DNA from 4 places in the Mesorhizobium sp. M7A.F.Ca.US.011.01.1.1 genome. Region 2 is predicted to be linked to each of the others. Evidence: predicted binding sites of a transcription regulator. Region 2 holds the regulator's gene; each other region holds the start of a gene.
The links. Region 2 encodes LexA, which represses DNA repair genes until DNA is damaged. Its sites were predicted from a motif close to TGTTCNNNNTGTGTTCNG; they were not measured.
Positions count from the first base shown of each region.

Region 1: EOA13_RS34790 (metallopeptidase family protein) is a predicted target of LexA. The motif match lies at 1,043-1,060, and genes of this name have one in related genera.
Region 3: EOA13_RS11530 (sel1 repeat family protein) is a predicted target of LexA. The motif match lies at 849-866, and genes of this name have one in related genera.
Region 4: EOA13_RS31165 (helicase-related protein) is a predicted target of LexA. The motif match lies at 1,377-1,394, and genes of this name have one in related genera.

Region 1 is NZ_RZRT01000090.1:2,435-4,635, reverse strand. It holds gene EOA13_RS34795 (hypothetical protein) at 1-1,020, opposite strand, end outside; gene EOA13_RS34800 (DUF6504 family protein) at 1-41, opposite strand, end outside; gene EOA13_RS34790 (metallopeptidase family protein) at 1,204-1,626, shown strand; gene EOA13_RS34785 (TetR/AcrR family transcriptional regulator) at 1,657-2,201, opposite strand, start outside.
Region 2 is NZ_RZRT01000024.1:27,685-29,885, reverse strand. It holds partial or broken gene EOA13_RS20955 (ComEC/Rec2 family competence protein) at 1-894, shown strand, start outside; gene lexA (transcriptional repressor LexA) at 888-1,628, opposite strand; gene kynU (kynureninase) at 2,037-2,201, opposite strand, start outside.
Region 3 is NZ_RZRT01000007.1:153,574-155,774, forward strand. It holds gene EOA13_RS11525 (DUF2147 domain-containing protein) at 210-551, opposite strand; gene EOA13_RS11530 (sel1 repeat family protein) at 1,001-1,267, shown strand; gene EOA13_RS11535 (ABC transporter substrate-binding protein) at 1,661-2,201, shown strand, end outside.
Region 4 is NZ_RZRT01000061.1:24,045-26,245, reverse strand. It holds gene EOA13_RS31165 (helicase-related protein) at 1-1,188, opposite strand, end outside; gene phbB (acetoacetyl-CoA reductase) at 1,894-2,201, opposite strand, start outside.

The DNA.
Region 1 (2,201 bases), on a different contig from region 2:
GCCGAGATGCGCTGTGCGTTGCGGTCGCGATGGCTGATCACGAGCGGCGGGTGAGATGGGTGATCCGACGGCCGGGAACGCCAGGACCGCCCCAGACGCTGGCGCAGGACCCTTTCCGCCGCCAGATAGGGAAACCACAGGGACAGGATTCTTTGGCCGGTTTCTTCCCCCACCTGCTCCTTCGTCGCCCGCTCTTTCGTCGAATGCGCATTCATCGGGATTCCACTCCAGTGTGAATTGTCCAGGCAGGGCCGTGCGGCTCTTGCCGATGGTGAGGGTGAAGGCCGGGCGGCCGATCGAGCCGGCCAGCGGCCCGGCGATGGTGTCGCGCGGCACCGCCGGTGCCGACGCGACGATGAGGCGGACGGGTGCCGCCGTCGGTTCGGGTTCGGCCGCCTGCCGCAGCAGGAACACCGGGCGGCCGGCCGCTTGCGCCCTTGCATGCAGCCGGCGTGTCGCGGTCAGGTCAAGCCGCTGCGGATTGCCGCGAATTTCGAGGATGACCGCGGCGAGCGCCGTCATCCGGGCCGCCTCCTCGGCGACCCACAGCGCATCGACAAGTCTCGGTGCCTCGGAAAACAGCAATTGCTCCGGCTCGATGCCGAACGAGGCGTGAAGCCCCCTGGCATAGGGAAAGCCGGCCTCGCGAAAGATCTCCGATGTGCCGATCCACAGCACCGGCAGCCCCGGCGTCTGCTTGAGGATCAAGCTTGTGAGCGACAAAGCGAAGCCGGCGACGGCCCCGGCATCGCGGGTTTGCGTGCCATGGATTTCGCTCAGGGCGGCCTTCGGCAGGCCGCCGCTCAGGGCGGCGTCGAGGCGCTCGACGCCAATAGGCAGGAACGCATCCGGCAACGCCGCGGCAATGCCACGCCGGACGATTGTGAGATCGGTGTTGACGTCGGCATCAAAGGGCGCGGCGGCCGGCGCAGCCAAGCGCTCGGGCAGCGTTCCCTCGATTTTCGCGATCTGGCGGCGCAGGGCAAAAACAGTCTCCCGCGCCACGGCGGTCATCGCCATGACGGTCAGCTTCCACTCACATTGTTCCTGTTATGTTCCCTATAGATTCCAGAGCGCATCCCAAGAGTCAAGCAGACACATGGGGAATTTATTCCTCTCCGCGCGGATGGCGCAGGCGCATCGGCCCGTGTCATTTGCCGATTCCGGTGCGAAAGCCTATATGCCGGGATCAAAGGACAAAGCATGGCACGCATCTACAAGACCCGCACCTGGCACGACGAACTCTCGCCCTCGATGGACGAAATGGAGTTCCTGGCGCTGGAGGCGTACGCCCATCTGCCGGAGGATTTTCGCAAGCTGACCGGCGAGATCGTTATCCAGATCGCCGAATTCCCGACCGACGAGATCATGGACGATCTGTCGCTAGAAACGCCGTTCGACCTGCTCGGCCTGTTCGAGGGACGCGGCATCGCCGAGCGCTGGAACCCGCAGACCGGCGAAGGCCCGAACCGGATCACGCTCTACCGCCGCGCCATCCTCGATTACTGGTCCGAAAACGAAGAGACGCTGGGCGACATCGTCACCCACGTGCTGATCCACGAGATCGGCCACCATTTCGGGCTGTCGGACGATGATATGGAGAAGATCGAAGAGGCGGCGGAATAGCTGGTTCTGCGTCGCGTGAAATGTCCATTCCTATCCAGTCGGTCCAGAACCCAGCGGCGGCAAGGGTTTCTGGGATCCCGCTTCAGATAGGTTGGTCATTCGGCTGATGAAAAGATGCAGCGCCTTGCGCACGGCGAGCGATGGCGGCTCGGACGGATGCCACTCCGGAAAATGACCATCAACCACCATTCGTGCCAACCCATAGACAAAGGCACGGGCGGCAAGAACCAGATGATCGAAGTCCGCGTTCGCAGCCAGCTGACCCTGGTGTTGCGCTTGGGTCAGCAGGTCGATCATCTTCCGGCGAATGGCTTCATTCTGACCCCGAAGACTGTCCGACCCGTCGAAATCAATCAGGGTTCGGGAACTGATGATCTGGAAATGCGTGGGATTGGCAATCGCCCATTCCAGATAGCCTTGTCCGATTGCTTCGAAGGCCACGATGGGATCCGCGCTGTCGACTGCTGAAAGTGCATTGGCAACGGCCTCTGTCAGCCGGTTCATGGCCTGTTCGGCGACCGCGGTCAGCAGCGCTGTTTTCGACTGAAAATGCCGGAAGGGGGCGCCGGGGGAAA
Region 2 (2,201 bases):
GCCAATCTCGCGGTTATGCCGATCGTCACCGTCGTCATGTTCCTGGCCGTCGCCAGCGCGCTGCTGATGCCTTTCGGATTGGATTGGCCGGCTCTCTACCTGATGGGTAAGGGCCTGACGATGATGATCGCCATATCCGGCTGGATCTCCGAGCGTTCGCCTGTCGACGGGGTCGGGCTGATTTCGCAACAGTCGGTCCTGTTGGTGGCAATTGCTTTGGTCATCGCGACGATGGCGACAACCTGGCTGCGGCTCGCTGCTCTGCCATTCGCGCTGGCAGGCTTGCTGACCGTCTCGGATACGCGCACGCCGGATGTGCTGATCTCGGAAGACGCCCGGCTGGTGGCGTTGCCGATCGGTGGCGGTGAGCTTGCCGTCAGCCGGGAGCGGCCGAACGAATTCACCGTCGACAACTGGAAACGCGCCCTGACATCAGAAACCATCGTCGTGCCAGAGGTGTTCGACAACAGCGATGGGCAATTCGATGTCGCGGATGCCGTTGATCTGCCGCTGGGATCCCCGTTCTATTGCTCCTCAGGCGTTTGCGTGGCCAGGCACATGTCCGGTGCGATCATTGCGTATGTCGAGGACCGCAAGGACACCTGGAAAGCCTGCGGCTTCGCCGAGCTGATCGTCATCAATGACGCCACCGCGTATGACGCCTGTCACAATCCGCTGGTCCTCGTCATCACCAAGCGGCAACTGGCTCGCAAAGGCAGTGCCGCGGTCTTCTTCGATCGCCAATCGGCGACCACGCCGGCGACGATCAGCTTCGCGGTGGACAGCCCATATCGGCCCTGGCACACGCAACGCAAATACTCTCGTGAGGCGAGGGGGCTGGCACCCTTCAAGAAACCGGAGAAGCCAGCGGCCAACCCACAGCCGCCTCAGTAGCGGCGGATCAGGCCGACGAGCTTGCCTTGCACCTTGACCCTGTCCGGGCCGAAAATACGGGTTTCATAGGCTGGATTGGCGGCTTCGAGAGCAATCGAAGCGCCCTTGCGGCGGAACCGCTTCAGCGTCGCTTCCTCTTCATCGACCAGCGCCACGATGATCTCGCCGGGGCTCGCCGTGTCGGCATTGCGGATGATGACGGTGTCGCCGTCGAAGATACCGGCCTCGATCATCGAGTCGCCCTTGACCTCCAGCGCATAGTGGGCGCCGCCCATGATCATGTCCGGCGGCACCGAGATCGAATGCGTCTGATGCTGGATGGCATCGATCGGCACACCGGCGGCGATACGGCCCATGACCGGGATCGACACGGCGGAGACCGCATCGTCATCATTGCCGGGCGAGGGCATCCGCGAAGGCGCCGGCTTGATCTGCCGGCCAAGGGCACCACCCTGACCGAGACTGCCCTGGATGACGCTTGGCGAAAACTTCTTTGCCGCGTTGAGGCCGGGCGCGATCGAGTCCGGCAATCGCAGCACTTCCAGCGCGCGTGCCCGGTTGGGCAACCGGCGAATAAAGCCGCGCTCCTCAAGTGCGGTGATCAGCCGATGAATCCCGGATTTGGAGGCAAGGTCGAGCGCCTCCTTCATCTCGTCGAAGGATGGCGGAATGCCGCTCTCCTTCAGGCGTTCATGGATGAACATCAGCAGTTCATGTTGCTTGCGCGTCAGCATGGCGGCCCCCAGGTTACCTGAAACCAGAATCGAAAAACAAACCCAGAACAAACCCTATCTGTTCCAGTTGTGTTCTGCAACCGTTTAAAGTTTAATGAATTTGTTAAGGCTGCTGAAATTATTTGGCGCTTGCCAGCGGGTCGCGATCACAGGCGCCAAGCACGGCGATGCGCCTGCTCACATTGAAATTATTATGGTTAATGACCTGTGGCTCATCCTCGACCCAAGGCTTGGCATTATCAGTCTATCGACCTCCACAAAGGACGATCAATCTTCGGGACGTTCGTTTGCCGTGAACGAAACGGAGCCAAAACGCCAACGTCTGTTGGCATTTGTGGCTGGAAATTCAGCTCTCCGTCATCTGCCAGGCAGTGAGGGCGGCGGCGGCGGATCGCGGGGATCGTTGCGTCAGGTAACGGCTTCCTTGACCGCGAAACGGCGGTCCTTCCATGCGCCCGTGCGCAGAATATCCTCCAGCACCTCAACCGCCAGCCACACATCTTTGTAGCCGACATAGAGCGGCGTGAAGCCGAAACGGATGGTCGATGGCGCACGAAAATCACCGATCACCCC
Region 3 (2,201 bases), on a different contig from region 2:
CAACACGCCGGAGAATGCCCTGATGCAACTGAACCGGCTCTGATGCCGGCGTTCATCTGCGGTTCAAGATGATTGACGGGGTTTCGACGGCGCCGGCGTCGGTTTGGATGGCCGCCGGCGGGTATCGAGCATCACCGGTGCAGGATGTGTCGGCAAACGAAAACGGGACCCGTCGGGGTCCCGTCCTCATGTCGCAAGGATGCGCTCGATCAGAGCTTGTGCCAGGTCTGGCTCTTGCAGATCAGTCCGCCGAGCACGCAGCCGCTCATCTTGAGAGAGGTGCCCGACAATGTCGCCTTGCCCGAATAGGTCTTGTCGTTTGCCGGATCGGTGATGTTGCCGGCATATTTGTTGTCGCCTGTCGCCTTGAGCGAGCCGATGGTCTTGCCGGCATATTTGCCGGACTTGAGCGTGATGGAAAACGAGCCGCCGCCAGCGATGGCCGCGGTATCGCCGGCCTGCGTCTTCCAATTGCCCTCGATCGGATCGGCCCAGGCCGCACCGGCCATGATCAATGTGGCCGCAAGGGCCAGGCTCACTTTTCGAAACATGTCTTCCTCCCTTTGGATGTCCGGCCGGATGCTCCGCCTCGCCGGTCTGCCGCTTACGCAAACGTAAGCTAATCCAGCTCCCGGCAAAACAAAAGCGGTGCCGCAACGGAAGAGTTTCGGATTTTGAAGGGGCCTGAATGAGCCTCCTGGCCAAGGAAATGAAACGATCGGCGCTTCGCCTTTGTCTCCCGTGGTTAGCGAAGTCTTGACTTGGCATTGGAAAATTTTCGTCAAATTTGACGCAAGCAGGCTGAATTGCTGACTTTGTATCCTTAACGAATTTCCGTGTTTACCTCTTGTTTTAGCTTTGTTTTCCTCAAATTAAGCACGCCATTTAACGACGGATTCAAGCCTGCACGGCATTCTCGAAAGCATCGGAAGAGCAGCCGCCAAGGGCAAAAGAAGGCAGCTCTCGGGAGCCTGACAGGGGCCGGAAACAGGGGATTGAAATGGCACGTTTTGAAATGCTTGAAGCAGGTTTCGGCGCCATGGGGGCAACTGCCCAGGCCGACATCCTTTTCGAACTGGGCATGATGTATGCGACCGGCCGCGATTGCGAGACCGATGTCGTTGCCGCCCACAAATGGTTCAACATCGCCGCCATCAAGGGCTCGGCCCGCGCCGCGGAACTGCGCTCGGAACTGTCGGCCGCCATGTCGAAGGTCGAGATCGCCACGGCACTGCGCGAAGCCCGCGAATGGATGACCATGCACTGAAATCTGCCAATCGCGGACAGGTCCATCGAAGACAGGGAAGCTCCGGGATCAAGGCCGCACAGACGGCCAGACCCGGCGAAATCGAAGGCCGCGCAAGACGGTCACGAAGGCAAGAGAAAGAACGTGGCAGGCCGCAAGGCTCAGCTGTGCGCGACACGGGGAAGGCGAGCGGGATTCTTAGGCGCGGGGGCGCCTGGAGATTGCTCGACGGACAAAAAAGCCACGACCAGCCGGAACAAGGCTGGCGTGGCTTTTTGCGTGGATGACGTCTTGCAGGCCCAATCGAGCGGCGCCAATGCGCCTAGACAGGCCGAATGAAGGATGAAATTGTCCGGCCTCTCTGGAAGAAGCGGGGCCGGGGCGGCCGCGCGTGAGTGGAGGAGTTCTACCATCATGAAAAAATTGAGTATTTTGAACGCGGCCGTATTCGGCCTGATGATGAGCACGCCGGTCGCATTCGCCGATGACATCACCTTTGCGGTGATCGGCCCGATGACCGGACAGCTCGCCACCATCGGCGATCAGTTCAAGCAGGGCGCACAGGCCGCTGCCGACGCGATCAACGCCGCTGGCGGCGTCAACGGGTCGATGATCAAGCTCGATATCGAAGACGACCAGTGCGATCCCAAGCAGGCCGTCTCGGTTGCCAACCGCGTCGTCGCCGATGGCGTCAAGTTCATCGACGGCCATGCCTGCTCCGGTTCGAGCATTCCGGCCTCGGCCGTCTATGCCGAAGCCGGCGCGCTGATGATGAGCCCGGCTTCTTCCAACCCGGTGCTGACCGACGCGGCCGCCAAGGCCGGCTGGCCGACGATCATGCGCCTTTACACGCGTGACGATGCGCAGGGCGCCTTCATCGGCCCATGGATCGCCAAGAAGTTCGCCGGCAAGAATGTCGTCGTCCTGCACGACAAGAGCGCCTACGGACAGGGCG
Region 4 (2,201 bases), on a different contig from region 2:
AATGGAAGCGATGAGGTCGGCATGCTGCGCCGGCGCGATCCTGCGGTAGTCGGGCAGCGCGCAGGCTTCCCACAGCAGCGCCACGCGCTTGGCATTGGTGGTGAGTGCGCGAATGTCCTCGTCGCGCGACAGATGCTCGAGCGCCTGTGCATCGACGGCAGGCAATGCCCGCGTCAGTCCCTCGACGGGGGCGTTGGTCTCGATCGAGCGCTTCAGCGCGTCGAGGCTGGCAAAGTCGAAATGCGCGGTGCGCCACTGCAGCACCTTCACCGGATCGAAATCATGGCCTTCGATCTTCTTGATCAGCTCTTCGTCCAGCGGGTCGACCTGGCCAGTGACGCCGAAGGTGCCGTCGCGCAGATGCCGGCCGGCGCGGCCGGCGATCTGGCCGAGCTCGGCCGCGGTCAGGTTGCGATACTGGAAGCCGTCGAACTTGCGGTTCTGGGCGAAGGCGACGTGGTCGAGATCGAGGTTGAGACCCATGCCGATGGCATCGGTGGCGATGAGGTAGTCGACATCGCCGGACTGGAACAGCGCCACCTGGGCGTTGCGGGTGCGCGGCGAGAGCGCGCCGAGCACGACAGCGGCACCGCCCTGCTGGCGGCGGATCAGCTCGGCGATTGCGTAGACCTCGTCGGCGGAAAAGGCGACGATCGCCGTGCGCCGCGGCAGGCGGGTCAGCTTCTTGGAACCGGCATAGGCAAGATGCGACAGCCGAGGCCGCGTCACCACCGAGACACCCCTCAGCAGGCGCTGCAGGATGCCATGCATGGTGGCTGCACCGAGCAGCAGCGTTTCCTGGCGGCCGCGCAGATGCAGGATGCGGTCGGTGAAGATGTGGCCACGCTCGAGGTCGCCGGCGAGCTGCACTTCGTCGATGGCGACGAAGGCGGCGTCGGTCTCGCGCGGCATGGCCTCGACCGTGCAGACCGAATATCTGGCGCCCGGCGGCTGGATCTTTTCCTCGCCGGTGATCAGCGCCACTTTGTGGGCGCCGACCTTTTCGCAGACACGGGCGTAGACCTCGCGCGCCAGCAGCCTGAGCGGCAGGCCGATGATACCACTCTCATGCGCCACCATGCGCTCGATGGCGAGATGGGTCTTGCCGGTGTTGGTCGGCCCGAGCACGGCAGTCACGTCGCGGCCCGACAGGATCAGCGGCTCGGTGTGTTTGGGCTGGATGTTCATCAACCTAGAATAAGGCTTCTGGGACCTGGAAATAAGGCTTCTTGGCCTCTGGTTGTCGGGAGCGTGCCTCAAATGGCGCGTATGACAGGCGACACATAGGGATTTCGGGCGCGAAGCGAAAGCGGAATGTTCCGCCGGCGGCCAGAAGGTGGTTTTGTCAAGCTTTCAACCGGCTGCGGATTAACGGATAGAACGAGTCTGGAACGAATCGGCGACGAATCAGTGACTCCTGCAGATTCAGCTTTTGTTCACGGCTACATGTGGATTTCGCGACCGCGAGTCGCACCACATGCTGAATCGCTGAACTGGCCCGTTTCATGCTAAGAGGGCGTTGCCGTTAACCTTTGCCTGGAAACAACCACGGTGGTTTGGCGCGCCTCGACCAACATTATGAAATTGTTGATCTTTCTTAACCTGCGTTAAGCAGTTGGGCAGGCGATTCCGGCTGTCGTCGTTAACGCTCAGCTCATAACCGGAACGAATCGGCGATGGCGTAATTTTCCCGATTTGTTCACCCCAATATCTTGTGTTGTGAACAGTTTATCCACCGAGAATCCACAGGTTGCCAGGGAGCTTTTGCACAGGGCTGCTGCCGGCTGTTAACCTTCGCGTGCCGAATTGGGTCAGCTACGGTCGCGAGCACGTCAAAGGACCGTGCCGGAAACGGGCCGGTGTGCCGGCCCGTCGATCTCCTACATCGCCACGTCAGGCGAAGTATTGGCCACCGTTGGCCGTGATGGTCGAGCCGGTGATGAAGCCGGCATCTTCGGATGCGAGGAAGACGACGCAGCGCGCGATCTCTTCCGGTTCGCCGAGGCGGCCGACGGGGATTTGCGGGATGATGCGGTCGTTGAGCACCCTCTCGTCGATCGCCTTGACCATCTCGGTGGCGATGTAGCCAGGGCAGATGACGTTGACGGTGATGCCTGCGCGAGCTCCCTCCTGAGCGAGAGCTTTGCTGAAACCGATGTCGCCGGCCTTCGCGGCGGAATAGTTGACCTGGCCGGCCTGGC